Regions from separate parts of the Bacillus sp. ISL-75 genome, predicted to be linked through region 2. Evidence: riboswitches for the same ligand, from Rfam matches in the RefSeq annotation. Region 2 holds a riboswitch; each other region holds the start of a gene.

Region 1 (7,687 bases), on a different contig from region 2:
CTTGCACAGAGGTATGTCCGGTAAAAATACCGTTACATAACCTTCTCCACAAACACCGTGAAATCATTGTCGAAAAAGAAGGAAAAGCACCTATTTCCGAGAAACTGGCAATGAAGGCTTTTGGTTTAGGGGCAGCATCACCACTCTTATACAAGCTTGGTTCGAAAATGACACCAGCTGCAATGAACCCGTTTACGGTTGGAGAGAAAATATCAAAAGGGCCAGGTCCATTAAAGGCTTGGACAGATATTCGTGAGTTTCCGGCACCAAATAAAGAGCGATTCAGAGATTGGTTTAAAAACCGTGAAAAAGGAGGCCAATAATCATGGTAGGGACGATTCAAAATCGGGATAAATTTTTAAATCAAATTGCCGGCCGCCTTGAACGCCCACGAATTTCCTCTGCGGTTGAAAGGCCGACTTGGAAATTCCAGCCCCAATATGAGGTGTTAAAGGATGCTACTCAGGACGATTTGTTAGAGGTATTAACAGAACAATGTAAGAAAATCCATACAAACCTCTATGTAACTGACAGCAAAGATTTAGCAACTACGCTTAACAAAGTGGTTTCAGGTTATGGTGGCGGCCCAAGTGTAACCTGGAAAGATGAGCGTTTTTCTCAGTGGGGGCTGGATCCGCTATTTAAGAAAGAATGGCCTAGCCGGAAAATGGAAGTATTTGAATGGAATCATACCAAAGGGAAAGAAAATATCGCGAAAGCGGAAAAGGCTAATGTCGGGATTACCATAAGTGAAATAACACTTGCAGAATCCGGTACGGTGGTTTTGTTTAGCGATGAGAATAAAGGAAGAACAGTTAGCTTTTTACCAGCAACCTATATTGCACTTGTACCGAAAAGCACTTTAGTTCCACGGATTACGCAAGCTGCTCAAAAGATGAGGGAGATTCACAAGAAAACGGGGCATGTTGCTTCATGCATCAATTTTATTACCGGACCAAGTAACTCTGCGGATATTGAATTGAATCTAGTAGTTGGTGTCCATGGGCCAGTAAAAGCTTCCTATATTGTTATTAACGATCTTTAAACAAATGGAATGGTCTGTATCCTGAAATGGATGCAGATCATTTTTTTGTAACCTGTTATACAACATAAATTGACCTGTTATATAATTATGAAAGCTCTTTAAAGTCATATATAGTAACCCTTATTCAATAAAAATTTTATGTGTTTCAAAATAATTATCGTTATGTTTGACTTTTATCACAGCGTAATAAAAATAGTTGTCTTACAATAGTTTTTGGGAAGTTGAATTTTTATGTCTATTTCGTGTTATTTTATTGAACGAAGTTAGGGAGGGACATTATGTCTATTTTACTGAAAAAAAATGAATTAGGATTTTTTGAAATCCGTCTTGAATCAATTGGGGGGCTGGGAGCTAACCTGGCTGGAAAAATGTTAGCGGAGGCTGGTGTTTTAAGTCTTGGCTTGAAAGGATCCAATTTTTCATCCTACGGCTCTGAGAAAAAAGGGTCTCCAGTAAAGAGTTTCATTCGCTTTTGTGAACCAGATGTAGAAATTAGAGATCATAGTCCCATTGAACAACCACATATTGTTGGTGTTTTCCATGAAGCCTTATATAGAACGGTTGATGTTGTTAGCGGTTTGAATGCTGATAGTATAGTCTTAGTAAATACAGCAAGGGATTTTGATGAAGTTAAAACGGATTTACAATTAGATTATGGTACACTAGCGATTGTTGATGCCCTCCAGATAGCCGTAGAGGAAAAAACGAAAGTAAATACGGCAATGCTAGGAGCATTATATCGTATTTGTGATTTTCTAGATCCTGAATCCATGAGAGACGTGATTCGGAAAACGTTTACGAAGAAATACCCGCATCTAGTTGAACCAAATATCCGCACTTTTGACCGCGGTTATAATGAGGTTCAATTTAAAACATATAAAGTGCCAGAAGGGGCTGAAGGAAAAGCCTTCACACGCCCACATCCACAGCTTGGATACTTGACTCAGGAAATCGGTGGTGTCATGGTTTCTCAAGCAAATAGTATTTTTAAAGATTTAAGTGGTTCACGCCAAGGATTCCTTCCGGAGTTCCAACAAGACAAATGTATTCACTGTGCTGCATGTGACAACGTTTGTCCTGACTTTTGCTTCGTTTGGGAAGAAGGAGAAGATAAGTGTGGAAGAAAACAAATGTTCCTTCAAGGTATTGATTACCAATACTGTAAAGGCTGCCTGAAATGCGTGGAAGCATGCCCAACCGACGCACTCGGTGATCTTCGTGAAATGCTTGGGTATGCAGATAATAACCGCGTAAAGCAAAACTTTCCTTATATTGCAGGAGGAATCCAATAATGGCTATTTTAGAAGATAAATTAACAACAAAAGGTGTAGCAGAACAAATTTCCACTTTTGAATCTGGAAATGAAATGGCTGCTATGGCGGCAGCACAAATCAATTATCATATTATGGGATATTTCCCAATTACACCTTCAACAGAGGTTGCACAATTTTTAGATCAAATGAAAACGCGCGGGGAGCATGATATTAAACTGATTCCTGCCGATGGCGAGCACGGTTCAGCAGGTATTTGCTACGGTGCTGCGGCAACTGGTGCACGTGTTATCAATGCAACCAGTGCAAATGGATTCTTATATATGCTTGAACAAATGCCTGTCCAATCAGGGACACGTTTTCCAATGGTTATGAATCTAGTTACTCGTGCCGTCAGTGGTCCGCTTGATATTCGTGGCGATCACTCGGATCTCTATTATGCATTAAATACAGGCTGGGTAATCTTAACAGCAAAAACACCGCAAGCTGTATATGATATAAATATTATGGCGCTTAAAATTGCCGAACATTCAAAGGTTCGCTTACCAGTTATTGTTGCTTATGATGGCTTCTTTACATCCCACCAAAAGCGTCGAGTGGAATTCTTTAAGGACCGCAGTGTTGTACAGCAATTTGTAGGTGAATGTCCAACCGATTACAACTTTGTTAGAGACTTGAGGAAGCCAGTAACGATTGGTGCTCATATGAGTGGTGATGATTTCATTAACAATCACTACCAACAATCAGAAGCAATGTACAATGCTGGTGAGGTATTTAAGGAAGTGGCTTCGGAATATGCTAAGCTTTCTGGAAGAGAATATCCAGTTCTAGATTTATATAAAATGGAAGATGCTGATGTAGCATTATTCCTATTAAACTCTGCGGCAGAATCTGCTAAAGATGTAGTGGATCAACTTCGTGCAAAAGGAATTAAAGCAGGTGTAATTAGCCCGAATATTATCCGTCCATTCCCTGCAAAGGAAATTCGTGAAGCCCTTAAGAATGTAAAATCATTATTAGTTGGGGAACGTGCGGATTCTTACGGAGCAAATGGTCCTAACCTTACACATGAAGTAAAATCTGCACTTCAAGATGACAAAGACAACAAGACGATCGTGTTAAGCCGCGTATTTGGTCTCGGTGGTAAGGATTTCTATGCAACTGATGCACAGGCTTTCTTTGAAATGGCACTTGATGCAAAGGAAAAAGGATATGCTGAAAAGCCATTTGATTACTATGGTCATATTCCAGGTAATCCTGAAAAAATCCTTAAGCCTGTTATTTTGCCACAGCACGGGGATGTTTTTAAATCAGGTTTAATTGATGTGAAGATGGATGAAGAAACCAATAAATTAAAGGTGAAAATCCCGCCGTTACGTGCTTTAACTGGTAAACCGAAACGGATTGCCTCCGGTCACGGGGCATGTCCAGGGTGCGGAATTTTTGCTGGACTCGAGTTATTCTTTAAAGGGATTGAGGGAGATATTGTTACTCTATTCCAAACGGGATGCGCTTATGTAACAACAACATCATATCCTAGCACCTCCCATAAGCAAACGATGATGCACAATTTGTTCCAAAACGGTGCCGCAACGCTTTCAGGTACTGTTGAAGCATTCATGGAATTAAAACGACGCGGCGAAATTGAAGTATCGGATGACGCCACATTTGTTATGATTACTGGTGATGGTGGTATGGATATTGGTATGGGTTCTGCGATTGGTACTGCTCTTCGCGGACATAAACTGATTATGCTTGAATATGATAATGAGGGCTACATGAATACAGGCTCACAAATGTCTTATTCAACACCACTGGGTCATATGACAAGTACATCAGGAGTTGGAAAAGCACAGCGAGGAAAAGCCTTCCACCATAAGGATACTCCGCAAATTATGGCTGCTACCAATATTCCTTATGTGTTTACCGGTTCGGAAGCCTTTCCACAGGACTTAGTTAAAAAAGGTGCAAAAGCACAATGGTACGCACAAAATGTTGGAACAGTATATGGAAAACTTCTCATCACATGCCCACTAAACTGGAAATCTGATGACCGTTTTGGTGCAAAAATTATCGAAGCTGCTGTAGATTCTTGCTTCTTCCCGCTATATGAAGTAGAACAAGGTGTTACAACCATAACTTACAATCCTGAAGAGAAGAACAAACGAATTCCACTTTCTGATTGGTTAAAATATATGGGGAAAACAAAACACCTACTTAAAGTTGAAAACAAGCCAATGCTAGAAGAATTTGAAGCAGAAGTTGAGAAAAGATGGCAAAGACTCAAAGCAAAGAATGAAAATCCTATGCTGTAAAAAAAGCAATTCAAAAAACACTTCATTGGGAAGTGTTTTTTTGTTGGTTATTGACAGGGTTCTGACTAGAAAAAGCAATCCTAGTTGGATTGCTTTTTCTATATTAAAGTGTTTCTTTAACAGTTGCTATGAAAGCAGTCAGATTTTTGATTTCTTTTCGTTGTTTGATTAGGACTTTCCCTAGACCTAGTGTTTTCTGTTTTGCAGTGAATCTAGTTTGATCATCCTCGATCTGATCTAAATCAGCAACATGAGCAAGACCAATTGTTCTTCTGATTAATTCGCAGCCGGCAAAGCCGATTGAATCCTCAAAAAACTTAGTTAAATTATAGTTTAGAAAGGTATAGGATTTAGCGTAATCGTCTTTATTCTCCGTATTCCATAATAGTGTAAATTGATCCTCAAATTCACTCCATACCGTTTCAATATGATTGAGGAAAAGATCCCTTTCTTCAACATTTGCTATTACCTGGAAGAGAAGATTTGCAATTACTTGGCCGATATCAAATCCAGCTGGTCCGTAGAAAGAAAATTCGGGATCGATTACTTTTGTTTCATAATTATCGGCAAAAACACTTCCGGTATGAAGATCACCATGGAGGAGAACTTCAGCCTCTGTTAAAAAGCGTTTCTTCAAAATATTTACATGAAACTTTAGTTCATCATCCTGCCAAAGCTCTTCGACAACAGGACGCAGTCCTTCCTCGAAATCGTTGGTTTCTGCATCAATAAAAGGATCTGTGAAGATTAAATCTTCAGTTATTTTGCAAAGCTCGGGATTGATAAACTGTTGTACATATTCCTTTTTTACGGAAGGGCTTAATCCGTAATCAGAAGTGTAAAATAATGTTTTTGCAAGATATTCACCTAGATGTTTTGAAATTAATGGATAAGTTTCTCCTTTGATAAAGCCAGTTCTTGCGATCGAAAGATGGGAAAGGTCCTCCATTACGGTTACAGCTAGGACATCATCTGTGAAAAAAACTTGGGGCACATAATCTGGAGCAATCTGTCCGAAAATTTTTAAGGCATCCGCTTCAATTTTTGCTCTTTTCAAAGTTAATGGCCAGCTTTCGCCAACTACCTTTGCATAAGGGAGAGCTTGTTTGATAATAACACTTTTTCCTTCCAATTCATCAACAATATGAAAGACTAGATTGAGATTCCCATCGCCAATCTCCTTGCAGGAAAGTTTTGCATGCTGGTCAAAAATTTTCAATTCAAGTGCCAGTTCAACTGCACTTTCGTTTGTTAAAGGCTGGTATGTTTTTTGTTTTAGTAGACTCATTATGGTACCTCCTCGTTTTTGGGAGGCTTAATTATGCACGCAGGCACTAAAAAAGCCTCTTTCTCATCTGAAAGAGGCTGATAGACAATATTGTCTGTCGCACCTCTTATCTCTCAGAAAGATAATCCTTCTGTTGGAATTAGCACCGTGCCTTAAAGGGGGAATCCCCAGCGCAAAAAGCGCCCCATTTCAATGGGTTTCCGGTCGGTTGCTGGGCTTCAAAGGGCCAAATCCCTCAGCCAGCTCATGATAAGAGAAAATCTATTTAACTGGTAAAAATCATATCAGTAACAAAGAGAAAGTGTCAATATTTTTTGAAAATTATTATTTATAGAATTCTGGTTTTCTATCCGTGAAAATAGGAATTTGCTTACGGACCTCCTTGACTAAGTCCATCTCAATTTCAGCCGATAGGATTTCTTCCTTCATTCCAGCCTCAGCAATGACCTCACCCCACGGGTCAATAATCATCGAGTGACCAGCAAAATGGTTATTTGGGTCATTTCCAGAACGGTTACAGGCAATTACATAACATTGATTTTCAATTGCTCTGGCAATTAAAAGGGCCCTCCAGTGGGACAATCTGGGTGCAGGCCATTCGGCCACAACAAACAGTGCTTCTGCACCTTCTGATGTGTGAGCGCGTATCCACTCTGGAAACCGGATATCATAACAGATCGACCCAGCAAACTGATGATGATCAAGTTGGAAAAGTCCCTTCTCGGCGCCAGGCTCTAAGAAAACATGCTCATTCATGAGTTTAAAAAGATGTAGTTTACTATACTTGTGCACAAGCGTGCCATCTTTATTGATGATGAGGAGAGTATTTTTTACTCCTGTTTCTTCACGGTTCGCAACTGAGCCGCCAACGAAATGAACCTGATTTTGTTGTGCTGCATTTCTCAGAAATTCAATTGTTTGTACTGCTTTTGGGTCTGCAATTTCATTCAGGCGGGTCAAGTCATATCCCGTTGTCCATAGTTCCGGAAGGACAATGATATCGGGTTGTTCAGTCAGTGCATTTTCAATGAGTCTTTCGGCAGTTTGGTAGTTTTTATTGGGATCACCGAAGACGATATCCATTTGCAGACATGAAATTTTTAATTTCACGAATCTTCACCTCGTTTGAAATTTGGGATTTTTTCTTTACAAGCTATTATAAAAGTTATATCATTTGTGACTAGAAATTCATAATGATTCTTATAAATAATTAAGCAGGTGAGAACAATGAAGCAATTTCCACCATCAGAATTATTAACTAATCTTCCGAAGCAATTTTTTGCTGCACTTGTTAAAAAAGTAGGGGAATATATTTCACAAGGGTTTGATGTGATTAATTTAGGGCAAGGCAACCCTGATCAGCCAACGCCTACTCATATTGTTAAAAAACTTCAAGATGCAGCAGCGAATCCATTAAATCATAAATATTCTCCTTTTCAGGGACATCGTTATTTAAAACAGGCTGCCGCTGATTTTTATTTAAGAGAATATGGAGTGACCATTGATCCGGATAAAGAAGTGGCGATTTTGTTTGGGGGTAAAGCAGGACTTGTCGAAATTCCTCAATGCTTATTAAATCCGGGGGATACCATCCTTGTACCTGACCCCGGTTACCCGGATTATTGGTCTGGGGTTGCTCTTGCAAAAGCTGAAATGGTTACGATGCCGTTACGAGAGGAAAATAACTTTCTACCGGATTATTGCGAACTGGATAAGTCTGTTTTATCAAAAGCAAAGTTAATGTTCCTCAATTATCCTAATAATCCAA
Region 2 (7,687 bases):
ATGACAATGGCGTTTGATAAGGAAGCGACCGATCCTACCGATAAATCAAAGCCATCAACAGACAATGAAATCGTAATACCGATAGCGATAATCGTTACAATGGAGATCGAACGTAAGATATTGATGATATTACTGCCCTGAATAAAAGTAGGATTAGCCACTGAGAAAATAATAATAAGTGCAAGAATCGTAATAATCGTCCCATATTTATATAAAAAGCGAAATAACTCAAATACTTTTTTTGCCGGGGCTACCTGATTCTTTGCTGCAATATTTGCCTCCATTTTACCTGCCCCCTGTTGAATAAAATAATAGTTCTTCTTCATTCGTTTCTCTCGTTTCAATTTCCTTTACGGACCTACCGTCGTATAAAACATAGACCCGATCAGTAATCCCAATAATCTCCGAAAGCTCTGAAGAAGCATAAATAATTGCTTTACCCCGGTTCGCTAGTTCAGCGATTAACTCAAAGATATCCTTCTTTGCGCCAACATCGACGCCTTTGGTTGGTTCGTCAAAAATATATACATCTGCTTCAGCTACGAGCCACTTTCCGATTGCGACCTTTTGCTGATTCCCTCCGGAAAGATTCTGTACCTTGGTTTCTTCGGAAGGTGTCTTAATTCCAAGGCGACGGATCAACTGCTTTGCCGTTTCTTTTTCTTTTTTTCGATCTAAAAAGCTTAATCTCTTTGAAAATTCACCTAAATTAGCAGCTGTTAAATTGGTTTCTACTGATTCAAGAACTAGGATTCCTTCCTTTCTCCGTTCTTCTGGAACTAGAGCAATTCCCTTTTTAACCGCATGATAGGGACTCTTTAATTTGAATTTATTGCCATGAAGAAAGATGTCTCCCCCCGTTAATTTCTCAGAGCCAAATAACGCCTTACACAATTCTGTTTTTCCAGCACCGACAAGCCCGGCAATTCCAATGATTTCTCCTGATTTAACATGAATATGTAAATCTTTAATTTTCTCTCTATCTGAAAGTCCTTTTACTTCAAGGATCGTTTTTCCAATGGACGCATTCTTCTCTGGGAACTGTTCCTCTAATTTTTGACCCAGCATATGCTCAACCACTTTGTTGATAGTCGTATCAGTAACTCGCTCTTTTGCAACAAATTCACCGTTTCTCATCACAGTAACTTCATCGCAGACTTCAAAAATTTCTGGCAAACGATGGGAAATAAAGATAACACCTACATTTTGCTTTTTTAAATCACGGACAATCCGGAATAGTTCCGTCGTTTCAGTATGACTCAATGGTGCTGTCGGCTCGTCTAAAATAAGAAACTTACATTGATTTGAAACAGCCCTAGCGATTAAGATCATTTGTTTTTCCGCTAACGTTAACTCACTTACAAGCTTCTTCGTCGGAAGCATAATGTTCATACTTGATAGTATTTCATCCGCTCTTTGATGAAGGTTCTTCCATTTCATCCATTGCTTTTTCCCCATGTTATGGACTGTATCGAGGAGCATAATATTTTCGGCGACAGTTAAATACGGAATGAGAGCCGTATCTACTTCTTGATAAACGATTTGTATTCCTGCGTCCAGTGCATTTTTCGGAGAACGAATCTTCAGGTTTTTCCCATCTAACCTTATTTCACCGGTATAGTGGTCATAAGCACCCGCGAGAACCTTCATTAACGTTGATTTCCCTGCCCCATTTGCCCCAATCAAAGCTTGGATTTCTCCCGTTTCCATCGAAAAGTCGACCTGATTCAATGCCTTCACACCAGGAAACTCTATTGAGATGTTTTTCATCTCCAATGTTGATCTCATCAAAATCATCCCCCGTAAGCAAACACTCTCTTCATCTATTGAAAAAGAGAGTGTCTAGTTGTATACCGACTATTCTTTATAATGCTTCTTTAACGTCTTTATCCACTCTTCCTCAAATGCCGTCGATTGACCCCAGCCTGGGATAATGTTTGCCAGATTAACCATGTTTACAGGCTCTTTTGCTTTGAGAAGATTTTCTTGTGAAACAAGTGAAGCATCTAAATCAAAGGTCTGTGGTGTTTCTTCACCTGCAAGCTTTTTCGCGAGTATTCTCATATCAACAGCACCGATAAGTTTCGGATCGACAGCTGCTGTGTATTTCCAAGCGCTGCCTTTTCTTTGAATTTCTTGCAGATCCGCATTGGAAACATCGATTCCATAAATCTTCACTTCTTCACGTCCCGCTTCTTTCAAAGCTCGTGCTGCACCGATTGCAAATGTATCCCAAGTAGCAAATATGGCATCCAGTTTGCCTTTTGGATATTTATTTAACATGGCTGCAACTGCGTTTTGTGTTTGTACACTTGTATCTGCCGCAGCCACACCAAAGCGTTCTACTTCTTTAATTTCAGGATTTTTTGAAAGGACATCTTGATAAACCTTATTACGTCTAACCATTGCAGGGAAACCGTCGACCCATAGGTAGGCAATATTTGCTTTTCCGTTTGTATTCTTTACGAGTTGATCAAGGGCCAAAGTTGCTAAGGCTTCATCATCCTGTGAAGTAAGCGTTACTCCATCAACCTTCGCAATATTTGGATTTGAGTCAAATGTGACTACACTTTTTCCTTTTTCAACTATCTTTTTTACATCATTAACAGTCGCATCATCGTCACCATGAGAAATGATAAATCCATCATAATCCTGGTCTAATGCCTGATTAATAGCATCATGGAACTTAGCCGTGTCACCATTTGCGGTAAACACGTCCACTTGAAAACCTAAGGCTTCTCCCTCTTCTTTTGCACCTGCTAAGAATTGGGCAGTATGATCATCACCGCCAATTTTACGGATCACCTTGATTTTTAACGGATCACCACTTGTAAACTTTTCAGACACACCTTCAAGTGAAACCTTTTTATGAGTGCTTGCTTGTTTTGTTTCTCCCTCAGAAGCACAGCCTGTGAGTAAGAGTGTTGCTGCTAATGCTGATACGAGTGTACTTTTAAAGATATTTCTTTTCATGATTAAAGCTCCCCCTTTTAGATTCTTATCAATACTCCATTACTCCGATTGGAAAGGTTTGTTTTTATATAAAAATAAAAAACCTCTCCAGAAAAGAGAGGTTTCATCACAAATTAAGGGACTACTCCTCTCTTATCTTTCAAAACAATAAATTGTTTTGCAGGATTTAGCACCAATTCCAAACGGAACGGTTGCTGGGCGTCATCGGGCCAGTCCCTCTGCCACTCTTGATAAGAGAACGTATTATTCATTTAAAGTAATAAATTAGATTTTAGTCTCCCATTAACAAGTTGTCAATAGTGTTTTGAATATTTCTAATACAGTTATTATTCCCAATCCGCCAAATAGTACGATGCAAGGCGAGGTATTAGGTTATCTTTCGGCTAGTACTACATAGAAAAGCACTTTAAATTTAATGCATTTAAAGTGCTTTTGCTTTATTACTTTATTCTGCTTTTTCGCTTGGTAAAGTCCATTTCCTGATAATAACTGTTCTTAACTAATATATTTGGCCCGAGACATTTGACAGCTGGGCAATGACAGCTTAATTCGTTTGCTAAAGCAGATGACTGCCATGTTTCATATGCATTTACTAGCTTTGTAGTTTGGATGTTTCCTAGTGGCGGTGTATCACCGAAATCAGTAACAATAATATCTCCGTTAAAAATATTTACATTCAATCGTGAACGTCCATCAGGGTCATTCCTGACTGTGACATTTTTACTTTTATATAAACGTTGTAAAAGAGCTAATTCCTCTTGATTATCGCTGCACGCATAAAATGGGAGCGTGCCAAATAGCATCCACACATTTTCATCTCTGACATCTAGTAAGTGATGGATCGCTTCTCTTATTTCATTAAGTGATAAGCTTTCGAGATTGCTAGCAAAATCACTTGGGTACATTGGATGTATTTCATGGCGCTGGCATAGCATTTCATCAACAATTTGACGGTGAATTTTTTCTAAATACGGTAGTGTCCGCTTGTTTAACATCGTTTCAGCAGATACCATCACCCCTGCTCTTACCAGTTCACGGCTATTTTCTATCATTCTATTAAAATATTTTTCCCGTTGTTCATATTCAGGCTTCCGTTCCATTCTGGCAAAGCCACCCTCGACAAAATCATCGACGGTCCCCCAGTTATGCGAAATATGTAAAACATCTAAGTAAGGCACGATTAATTCATAACGATCTAATTCAAGGGTTAAATTGGAATTAATCTGCGTCCGTACACCGCGTTCATGGGCATATTTTAAAATAGGTACAACATAATTTTTTACCGAGGATAAGGATAACATCGGTTCTCCACCGGTAATGCTAAGTGATCGAAGTGTCGGGATTTCTTCTAATCTTTGTATGAGCAAATCCAGAGGAAGCGCCTGCGGATCCTTTGTTTGGAGTGTATAGCCTACCGCGCAATGCTCACAACGCATATTACAAAGGGTCGTCGTGGTGAATTCAATATTGGTTAATTGAGGCTTTCCATATTGCTCAATATCTAAATAGGCTTCCCATGGATCATATGAAGGGGTAATTTTTTTCAATTTTGACATAATGACTCCTTAAAATCAGTCTTCAAAAAACTTCTCTATTATAACTGAATTACGGATGTTATTGCTATTTTTAACCATTACAAAAGTTTATGTTTTAAAAAATACTATTATTCTATGCTTGTTTTATGAAAAATTTACCTACTAATACATAACCACAGCACTTTGGATAAAAAATAAAAGGATAATATTTAATTGCGAATGGTGGTTATGACTAACATGGAAATGCAGCCTTTAGGAGAAGCCGAGAAACTCGCCCTTAAAAAGCTGAAAATCTTTCGGCAAAGCATCCTTCGTTATATTTTACGGGCGGCGCTTGCCAGTATGTTTATTGGCTTCGGGGTCATTGTAGCATTTAAAACGGGGAATTTCTTTTATGTTAAGGATAACCCTTTTGCCTATCCGATGGCGGCACTTACCTTCGGGGCTGCCATCATTTTAATTGCCTATGGCGGTGGTGATTTGTTTACTGGAAATACGTTTTATTACACCTATGCCGCACTTCGCAAGAAAATGACCTGGATGGACGTCGTAAAACTATGGATTTGCAGTTACGCGGGCAACATACTAGGTGCGGCGGTTTTTGCCTTTATTATTTTTACAACGGGACTTTATGAAAGTTCCGAGGTTAACGGCTTTCTACTTCATGTAGTCGAGATCAAAATGCAGGTCCCAATAACCGAGCTATTTTTCCGAGCAATCCTATGTAATTGGCTCGTCTGTATGGCCTTTTTTCTTCCGATGGGTCTAAAAGGCGATGGACCGAAGATGTTTGCGATGATGCTGTTTGTCTTTTGTTTCTTTATTTCCGGATATGAACATAGTATCGCTAACATGTGTACGTTTGCCATTGCCTTAGTTTTAAACCATCCAGGGACGATTTCATGGGCTGGAGTGATTCACAATCTAGTGCCTGTAACGATAGGCAACCTGATTGGCGGCGCTGTTTTCATGGCGATGATGTACTATTATGCTAATAAGCCATTTTTAGATGAATATGATAAAGAACAGGGCAGCTAGGTTATATTGCTTCCCTGTTCTTTTTATTAGGTGGGATATCGACAAATTCCCGGGGAAATATCAACAAGATAACAGTGATATCGACAACCGTTAAGAATATTCTAAAAATATTGATAATTTCAATATTTCTCTGATGTGTGCCCTCTTTTTGCCAAACTATTTCTTTTTGTTAATAAAATAAACATAGGCTTTGATCATAAAATAGCTTACTTCCTCGGGCAGCAATTCCTTGATCGGCTTCAGTCGCTCACGGCCAGCCTCTGCCAAGGCTTTTTCTAGAAGCGGCATGTATTCATCCGGAATATGTTTTGAAAAATCAACTTCTAACCCTTGTTGCGCACATTGAAGTAAGTGGGTTTCCACCGTGCTAACTGCCAAATTCCGCTGCTTGGCAATTTCCGCAATCGAAAAATTCCCCTGATGTAATTTTAATGTCTCCAAATGAGAATCGGTTACCCCAGCTTTTTTAGCTGGCTTCTTTGGAGCTTTCTCCAAAGGTACCAACTCACTTTGATAGTCTACATTAGTTTCACAGAAGGTACGGATGGCTTGAATAAATTCTAGGCCATATTTTTTAAGTTTCAGTTCTCCCACTCCACTAACTTGTAAAAATTCTTCCGTAGACTTTGGCAGCTTTGCACACATATCCTTTAAGGCAGCATCAGAAAAAATGACAAATGGTGGTACTTTTTCTAATTCGGCAATCTGCTTCCGCACTTCTCTTAACACTTCAAACAATGGGTCATCCTTAGCTACTTGTTTCACCTGTACAGTTTCACGGCGATGGACCTGTTCTTTACCTAAGAGAATATCTTTTCCTTTTGGTGAAACAAATAAGGTTGGAAATTGCCCTTGCTCGATCGCGATTAATTCCTGTGATATCAAGAATTCAATAAAGTCACTGACATCCTTTGAACTTCTATCCTTCATGATTCCATAGGTTGGAAGCCTATCAAAACCCATTTCCGTTACTTTTTTATTTTTTGAACCTGTTAACACTTGAGCCGTGATCGTTTTACCAAAGCGCTGCCCCATCCGAATAACGCAGGACATCACCATTTGGGCTTCCTTCGTTACATCGATGCTTGTCCTCGTGTCCAAACAGTTGCCGCATCTGCCGCAAGGCTCTGTTTCGGTTTCACCAAAATATTTTAAGATAAATTCCTGCAGACAGTTTTCGGTATGGCAATAATCGACCATTTGCTGGAGTTTAGCTAATTCTTGTGTGATGCGGCTCCGATCACTGGATTGATCAATTAAAAAACGCTGAATTTGAACATCCTGTGAGGAATGAAGCATGATACATTCACTCTTCAGACCATCCCTGCCCGCACGGCCCGCTTCCTGATAATAACTCTCCATATTTTTGGGCTGCTGATAATGTACCACATAACGGATATTGGATTTATCTATTCCCATTCCGAAAGCAGAGGTGGCGACCATCACTGTCGCTTTATCTTCTAAGAATCGTTCCTGCTCACGATTTCGCTCTACATCCCCCATCCCCGCATGATAGCGGGCTGCCTTAATATTTGCTTTCAGTAATTTCTCATAAATTTGGTCGACATTCTTCCTTGTTGCTGCATATATAATGCCCGCTTCTTTATCATTCTTTTTTAAATAGTCTTTAATAAACTTGTCGCGATCCTGTCCTTTGATAACAGTAAAGGACAGATTTTCCCGCTCGAATCCGGTAATAATCGTATTCTCTTCATCAATATTCAATAAATCGCAAATATCCTCACGTACTTTTGGTGTGGCTGTAGCAGTAAGGGCCAATACAATTGGCCTTTGCGGCAGGCTATTAATTAATTGTTGAATATGGCGATAGCTTGGCCGAAAATCATGTCCCCATTGCGAAATACAGTGGGCCTCATCCACGGCTACTAATGGAATGTCCATGCTGTAAAGATCTTCAAGAAATTCACGTGATTCCAAACGCTCAGGCGCTATGTACAGAAGCTTATATTTTCCTTCGGCCGCTTCCATCATTCGCCTATTTGCTTCGCCAAAACTTAACGAACTATTGATAAATGTTGCTGGAATACCGACTTGAATGAGGGCATCTACCTGGTCCTTCATTAAAGAAATCAGTGGGGAAATGACTATTGTGGTACCGGGTAAGACAAGTGCAGGAATTT
Region 3 (7,687 bases), on a different contig from region 2:
GCAATTTCCTCAGCACTGTGCGACTCTACCCATTGTTGAGCTTTGTAAATTGCTCGTGTGAACTTTTCAATCGTTCCCTTATTTTCTTTCATATAGCTTTCCTTGGACATAAACGTAGTATATGGTACGTGGCCAGACTCTTTACCGAAGGAAGCAACAATATGACCTTTTCCTTCTTTTTCAAAAATACTTGCCGTTGGCTCAAATAATTGCACAAATTCGCCCGTTCCAGAAGCAAAGGCATTGGCAATATTGGCGAAATCAATGTTCTGGATTAAGTTCAAATCCTTTTGAGGATCAATTCCATGCTTTTTTAAAACAAATTCACCGACCATCTGTGGCATGCCGCCTTTACGTTGCCCTAAGAAGGTTTTTCCTTTTAAGAGATCCCATGAAAAATTATCAATCTTTTCTCTAGCAACGAGGAAAGTACCATCGGTCTGGGTTAATTGTGCAAAATTGATGACGGGGTCGTTTGCTCCTTGGGCATAAACGTAAATCGATGTTTCTGAACCAACTAGGGCAACGTCGGCCCCCCCAGAAATCAGAGTGGTCATGGTTTTGTCGCCGCCGGGTGTTGTTGTTAGTGTGGCGTCTAAACCTTCAGCTTTGAAAAATCCTTTGGCTAGGGCAACATACTGCGGGGCATAGAAAATCGACCGGGTAACTTCAGCGATTCGAACTTTCTCAAGTTTCTTTGTTTCATTTTTTGTAGAGCTATTACAAGCGACAAGTGAAAACATAAGTATAGTGATGAGCAGAAAGGAGAAACTGAACTTTAACGATTTTTTCATGAAGCGAGCCTCCTTATTTATCATAAAAAATCTGGGCTAATTGCCTAAGATATCGTATGAAGAGGAGAAAAATGTGTGAATGCCTAGAGAGAATAAATTTTATAAAAAAAGGGAAGTTTTGCTGATGAGCCAATACAATGATGGAAAGATTGTTGATATCACGCGCTTTCCTTCTCCAAATCCCAATATTGAATTAAAAGTAATCACTTACCTTTCCAATGGATTACGAGTGAAAGGAATGCTTGCGGAACCGATTGGGGAAGGTGAGTATGATGGATTCCTTTATTTACGCGGCGGCATTAAAAATGTTGGCAAAGTTCGACCAGCAAGGATTGCCCAGTTCGCAGCGGAGGGCTTTGTTGTTTTTGCGCCTTATTATCGTGGAAATCAAGGTGGGGAAGGCAATGAGGATTTTGCCGGGGACGACAGGGAAGACGCCTTTTCCGCCTTTTTGCTGTTAAAATCTATGCCTAGAGTACGTGAAATACATATATTTGGGTTCTCGCGGGGTGGTGTAATGGCGCTTTTGACAGGAATTGAGTTCCCTGAGACCGCGTCTGTTGTCAGCTGGGGCGGGGTCAGTGATATGTCCCTCACCTATATGGAACGTAAAGATTTACGGAGAATGATGAAGAGGGTCATTGGCGGAACCCCTCAGAAATTTCCGGAACGGTATCAAGAAAGGACCCCTCTTTATCAAATAGAAAAGATCAAAGCCCCTGTCCTGATTATCCATGGTGCTAAAGACGGAAATGTTTCGGTGGAGCACGCGTATCGTCTTGAAAGAAGGCTGAGGTTACTAGAAAAACCAGTCGAAGCATGGTATTTTAACGAATTTACACATTACTTCCCACCAGCAGTAAATAGAAAAGTCGTGAATGATTTAACGAAGTGGATGAAAAGTCACCGTAAAAGATGATAATATATAGGTATTACAAGTAGAGGAGCGGATGTATATGGGTATGCCTCTTGAGTTAAATACGATGATTGTAACTAAAGGTAGAGAAAAACGAGTGGAAGAAAACGTCTTTTTGCTAGAAAAAGAAGGGTACAGACTTTATCCAATTGAGATTCCGATTGATGTAAGAAAAACAATCGATAGTGATTCAAGTGGTACCGCATTGATAAAAAAAGTCGAGTTGCAAAATAACAGCACGACCATAACCTATCAATTAATATCATTAAATTCGACTAACTAATGAGATTAGAAAGCCCATATCGAATCGATATGGGCTTTTGATATTATGCTATTGGTCCGCCTTTTTCTTCAATATCTTCTGAAACATTAGTGAATTTTTTAAAGTTTTCGCGGAACTTTGCGGCTAATTCTTTTGCTTTCTTTTCATATGCCTGCGAATCCGACCAAGTTTTAATCGGCTGTAGGACTTCGTCTGGTACACCTGCAATATGGAGCGGGATATTTAATCCAAAGATCGCGTCCTTGACAGTCTCCACATGGTTTAATTCTCCCTCAAGAGCGGCTTCAACCATAGCGCGCGTGTAGGAAAGTTTCATTCGATTACCGACTCCATATTCGCCGCCGGTCCAGCCAGTGTTGACAAGAAAAACATTGGCATTGTGCTCAAGTATTTTTTCACCGAGCATTTCTGCGTAACGAGTCGCAGGCAGCGGCAGGAATGGAGCACCAAAGCAAGTGGAGAAGGTAGCTTGTGGTGACGTTATTCCACGCTCTGTTCCGGCTAGTTTTGAGGTGTAGCCACTTAAAAAGTGATACATTGCTTGTTCCTTTGTTAATTTTGAAATTGGAGGCAAGACTCCGAATGCATCAGCGGTTAAAAAGACAATCGTATTTGGATGGCCAGCGATACTTGGTTGAACAATATTATCAATTGCGTCAATCGGATAAGCGGCACGTGTATTTTCGGTCAACGTTCCATCATCATAATCAGCGATTCTTGATTCCTGATTCAATGTTACATTTTCTAGGACAGTTCCAAAGCGGATGGCATCAAAGATTTGCGGCTCCTTTTCACGAGAAAGATTGATACATTTTGCGTAGCAGCCCCCCTCGATATTAAAGACACCATTAGAGGACCAACCGTGCTCATCATCACCAATTAATCGACGAGTGGAATCCGCTGATAAGGTTGTTTTGCCAGTTCCAGACAAGCCAAAGAATAAAGCAACATCGCCTTCAATCCCAACATTGGCAGAACAGTGCATCGAAAAAATATTGTTTTCAGGCAGTAAATAATTCATTACAGAAAAAATCGACTTTTTCATTTCCCCTGCGTATTCTGTACCACCTATTAAAACAATTCTTTTTTCAAAAGAAATCATAATAAAAGCTTCCGAGTTGGTACCATCGATAGCCGGATCTGCCTTGAAATTAGGTGCAGAAATAACGGTAAATCCAGCATCATGGGCAAGTAGTTCATCATCCGACGGGCGAATAAATAACTGATGTACAAATAAATTTTGCCAAGCTAATTCATTTACCACTTGGATGGATAAACGTGATTTTTTATCAGCACCCGCAAATCCTTTAAAAACAAAGATCTCATTTTTCTGTTGTAAATAATTAATGACCTTTTGATAAAGCTTTGTAAAAACCGGTTCTGAAATTGGTTGATTGGTCGTGCCCCATTCAATTTTGTCTTTAGTTGAATCTTCTAAAACAATGAATTTATCCTGTGGAGACCGGCCAGTATACTTTCCAGTAGCGACACTAATTGCTCCCGTAGAAGTTAATGCTCCTTCATGACGGGTTAAGACTTTCTCAACTAATTGAGGAACAGATAATTGCACATGAACATGACTTTCATTTAACAATTGATTTAATTCATTAGGAGTATCAACAGAATTCATTTAATGAGACCTTCCTTTATTTCGTTTTTAGGTTGTTAATAATATAAAAAGTATAACACATTAACTGAATTAATGTATCCTATTTAACTGGATTTATATATTATAAAACTTTAATTGAAGATATAAAAAAAATTTATAAAAGATACTAACATATTTCGTATATTTCCCATTTTGTTGAAAAACATTTCTTAAAAAATTCATTGACATTGTTGGGCAGTGTGATATTATTCTAATTTGAACGGATACTCTCTTATCCTGAGCTGGTGGAGGGACAGGCCCAATGAAACCCAGCAACCTGCAGTATGAAAAGATTGACCACTTAAAAGGTCCTTTTCAGGATGCGAAGGTGCTAATCTGACGCAAGGCTTTGACCTTGAACGATAAGAGCGAAAGGCCCGGAACAACCTTTCCTCTCTGGTAAGGTTTTTTGTTTTGTATAAGTCCTTTATGAAAAGAGTCTCTAATAAAAATCCTTTGTTTATTACATACTAAGGGAATGAGTACCGTATCAAATTCTCGATGTTTAAGGAAGTATTCCTGTAACCTTCCTAAAACCTCGATTATCTCATATTATAGGAGGAATTCAGATGTCAACAAAACGTCGTTTGTTCACTTCTGAATCAGTTACTGAGGGTCATCCTGATAAGATCTGTGACCAAATTTCTGATTCCATTTTAGATGCTATTTTAGCAAGGGATGCTAATGCCCGTGTTGCGGCTGAAACTTCAGTAACAACAGGACTAGTGCTAGTAGCAGGAGAAATCACCACATCTACCTACGTGGATATTCCAAAAATTGTTCGTGAAACGATTAAAAACATCGGCTACAATCGCGCGAAATTCGGTTTTGACTCAGAAACCTGTGCTGTTTTAACATCTATTGATGAACAGTCTCCAGATATCGCGATGGGTGTTGACCAAGCATTGGAAGCGCGTGAAGGTCAAATGTCTGATGAACAAATCGAAGCAATTGGTGCAGGGGACCAAGGTTTAATGTTTGGTTTTGCTTGTAATGAAACAAAAGAGCTTATGCCTCTTCCCATTTCACTAGCGCACAAACTTGCTCGCCGTTTAACAGAAGTACGTAAAGATAAGGTTCTTGATTACTTACGCCCAGACGGAAAAACACAAGTAACGGTTGAATATGATGAGAACGATAAACCAGTACGCATTGATACGATTGTTATTTCAACTCAACACAATCCTGAAGTTGAGTTAGAGCAAATTCAACGTAACTTGAAGGAATATGTTATTAATCCGGTAGTTCCAAACGAATTAATCGATGAAAAGACAAAATACTTTATTAATCCAACCGGCCGTTTCGTTATTGGCGGACCACAAGGGGATGCTGGCTTAACAGGCCGTAAAATCATCGTAGATACGTATGGTGGATATGCTCGCCATGGCGGTGGTGCCTTCTCTGGTAAGGATCCTACAAAAGTGGACCGTTCAGCTGCCTACGCCGCACGTTATGTTGCCAAAAATATCGTTGCTGCTGGCCTTGCTGATAAGGTAGAAGTTCAACTTGCCTATGCAATTGGAGTTGCTAGACCCGTTTCGATTGCAGTTGATACTTTTGGTACAGGTAAAGTCAGCGAAGACGTGTTAGTTGACCTAGTAAGTCAAAACTTCGACCTTCGCCCTGCAGGTATCATTAACATGTTGGATCTTCGTCGCCCTATTTACCAACAAACAGCAGCTTATGGTCACTTTGGCCGTACAGATGTGGATCTTCCTTGGGAGCGCACAGATAAAGTAGAAACATTACGTCAACAAGCAAATCTATAAATAGAAAAGCAGAAGCGCCTTGGCGCTGGAGCTAGACAATACAAAGGGAGTTACATACTACATGTAACTCCTGTTTTTATTCGTATGTCTATTTACCTGTACAGTAACAAATAATTGAAAAAATGAAGTGTTTAAGCAGGTCAAAAGAAGTAAAAAATGATGATATTAAATTTGCCTATGGTTCACAGTGCAATTTTTATAAAAAAAGTGGTAGTATTAGAGAGTATGTTTTTCTGTCTAGCTCCAGCGCAAGGCGTTTGCGCTTTGGGGCAATACGTCCTTTTAAAGGATATTTAGAATGAGGTGAAGTACATAATGTGTGGTTTTATCGGTTGTGTACACGACAAAACACAAAACTATAGTGATGAGCAAAAACAACAATTTAAAAATATGAACGATATTATAACTCATCGTGGGCCGGATGATGATGGTTTTTATTATGATAATCATATCCAATTTGGGTTCCGCCGTTTAAGTATCATTGATATTGAAAGTGGTCATCAACCGCTTACGTATGAAAATGAACGCTACTGGATTATCTTTAATGGTGAAGTTTATAACTATGTAGAACTGCGCGAGGAGCTATTGAGCGAAGGATTAACCTTTTCAACTAGCTCCGATACCGAGGTTATTATTGCACTCTACAGCCATTTGAAGGAAAAAGCCGTCGAAAAACTACGCGGAATGTTCTCCTTTGTCATCTGGGATAAACAAGAACAAACTCTTTATGGCGCGCGTGATCCGTTCGGGATTAAACCGTTTTTTTATTTTGAAGATGGTGAAAGAACATTTTTTGCCTCTGAGAAAAAGAGTATTCTATTGGGGCTCGAAAATGATGTTCTTAACTATGATTCCTTGCAGCATTATTTGACCTACCAATTTGTTCCTGAACCAACCACCATGTCTGATGGTATTAAGAAATTAGAGCCAGGTCATTTTTTTACCAAAAAGATTGGCTCACCAATGGAAATCAAAAGATATTGGAAAGCACACTTTAAACCCGTTCACAAATCAGAACCTGATTTTATCAAGGAAATTAAAGATGTCCTGTTCGATTCTGTAAAAATGCACATGCGCAGTGATGTTCCAGTAGGCTCATTCCTTTCTGGCGGGATTGATTCTTCGATTATTGCATCGATTGCAAAAGAATATCACCCTGCAATTAAAACCTTTTCGGTAGGTTTTGAGCATAATGGATTCAGTGAAATTGATGTCGCAAAAGAGACAGCTGAGAAGCTTGGTGTCGAAAATATCAGCTATGTGATTTCACCGCAGGAATATATGAATGAAATTCCAAAAATTATGTGGCATATGGATGATCCGCTGGCAGACCCTGCTTGTGTCCCGCTTTATTTTGTTGCCCGTGAAGCGAGAAAGCACGTAACCGTTGTTCTTTCAGGTGAAGGTGCGGATGAATTATTTGGCGGCTACAATATTTATCACGAGCCGCAATCCTTAGAGGTGTTTAATAAAATTCCGAGAGCAGGAAAAGTGCTTTTAAAAGGGATCGCAGGTATGATGCCTGAGGGAATGAGAGGAAAAAGCTTTATCGAACGCGGTGTAACTCCAATGGAAGAACGTTACATTGGTAATGCGAAAATGTTTACCGAAGAAGAAAAGCGCGAACTACTAAATGTCTATCGTGAGGGATTAGATTACACTGATATAACGAAGCCGCTTTACGCCGAATCGCGTGGTTATGATCCTGTGGACCGGATGCAGTATATTGATATCCATACATGGATGCGCGGCGATATTTTGCTGAAGGCCGATAAAATGACGATGGCTCATTCCTTAGAACTTCGTGTGCCATTCCTTGATAAAGCGGTCTTCGAAGTGGCATCAAAAATTCCGACCAGCCTGAAAACAGTGCATGGAACGACGAAGTATATCTTACGTAAAGCAGCCGAAGGTGTTGTACCTGCCCATGTACTTGACCGGAAGAAACTTGGGTTCCCTGTACCAATCCGTCATTGGTTAAAGGATGAAATGAACGAATGGGCGAAGAAGATCATCCGCGAAAGCAACACGGATCATTTGATCAATAAATCATATGTGCTTCAATTGCTTGAAGACCATTGCCAAGGTAAAGCCGATAACAGCAGGAAGATTTGGACTGTGCTGATGTTTATGGTATGGCATCAAGTATATGTTGAAGATGTCTATTCCTTTCAACGTGATTACGCACTAGAAAAGGCCCTGCAAACATCGAAAAATTAATCGTAAAAGCACCCAAATTTCTTGGGTGCTTTTGCTTTTTCTCTGTTACACTTGCCA

The links. A riboswitch is a leader RNA that binds a small molecule or an ion and turns the genes downstream of it on or off. The one in region 2 is predicted to bind S-adenosylmethionine.
Region 1: another riboswitch for S-adenosylmethionine. It lies ahead of mtnK (S-methyl-5-thioribose kinase); the one in region 2 lies ahead of J7E63_RS07140 (sugar ABC transporter substrate-binding protein).
Region 3: another riboswitch for S-adenosylmethionine. It lies ahead of metK (methionine adenosyltransferase); the one in region 2 lies ahead of J7E63_RS07140 (sugar ABC transporter substrate-binding protein).

The regions. Positions count from the first base shown of each region.
Region 1 is NZ_JAGGQX010000052.1:166,406-174,092, forward strand. It holds gene J7E63_RS21025 (LutB/LldF family L-lactate oxidation iron-sulfur protein) at 1-323, shown strand, start outside; gene J7E63_RS21030 (LutC/YkgG family protein) at 326-1,045, shown strand; gene J7E63_RS21035 (2-oxoacid:acceptor oxidoreductase family protein) at 1,324-2,337, shown strand; gene J7E63_RS21040 (transketolase C-terminal domain-containing protein) at 2,337-4,631, shown strand; gene mtnK (S-methyl-5-thioribose kinase) at 4,735-5,919, opposite strand; SAM riboswitch class I at 6,023-6,175, opposite strand; gene J7E63_RS21050 (carbon-nitrogen family hydrolase) at 6,244-7,029, opposite strand; gene J7E63_RS21055 (pyridoxal phosphate-dependent aminotransferase) at 7,147-7,687, shown strand, end outside.
Region 2 is NZ_JAGGQX010000016.1:64,661-72,347, forward strand. It holds gene J7E63_RS07130 (ABC transporter permease) at 1-284, opposite strand, end outside; gene J7E63_RS07135 (sugar ABC transporter ATP-binding protein) at 286-1,788, opposite strand; gene J7E63_RS07140 (sugar ABC transporter substrate-binding protein) at 1,858-2,973, opposite strand; SAM riboswitch class I at 3,103-3,210, opposite strand; gene yfkAB (radical SAM/CxCxxxxC motif protein YfkAB) at 3,414-4,529, opposite strand; gene J7E63_RS07150 (formate/nitrite transporter family protein) at 4,746-5,546, shown strand; gene recQ (DNA helicase RecQ) at 5,703-7,687, opposite strand, start outside.
Region 3 is NZ_JAGGQX010000013.1:66,331-74,017, reverse strand. It holds gene J7E63_RS05915 (ABC transporter substrate-binding protein) at 1-743, opposite strand, end outside; gene J7E63_RS05910 (alpha/beta hydrolase family protein) at 919-1,713, shown strand; gene J7E63_RS05905 (DUF2584 domain-containing protein) at 1,751-1,993, shown strand; gene pckA (phosphoenolpyruvate carboxykinase (ATP)) at 2,037-3,623, opposite strand; SAM riboswitch class I at 3,871-4,010, shown strand; gene metK (methionine adenosyltransferase) at 4,211-5,410, shown strand; gene asnB (asparagine synthase (glutamine-hydrolyzing)) at 5,726-7,630, shown strand.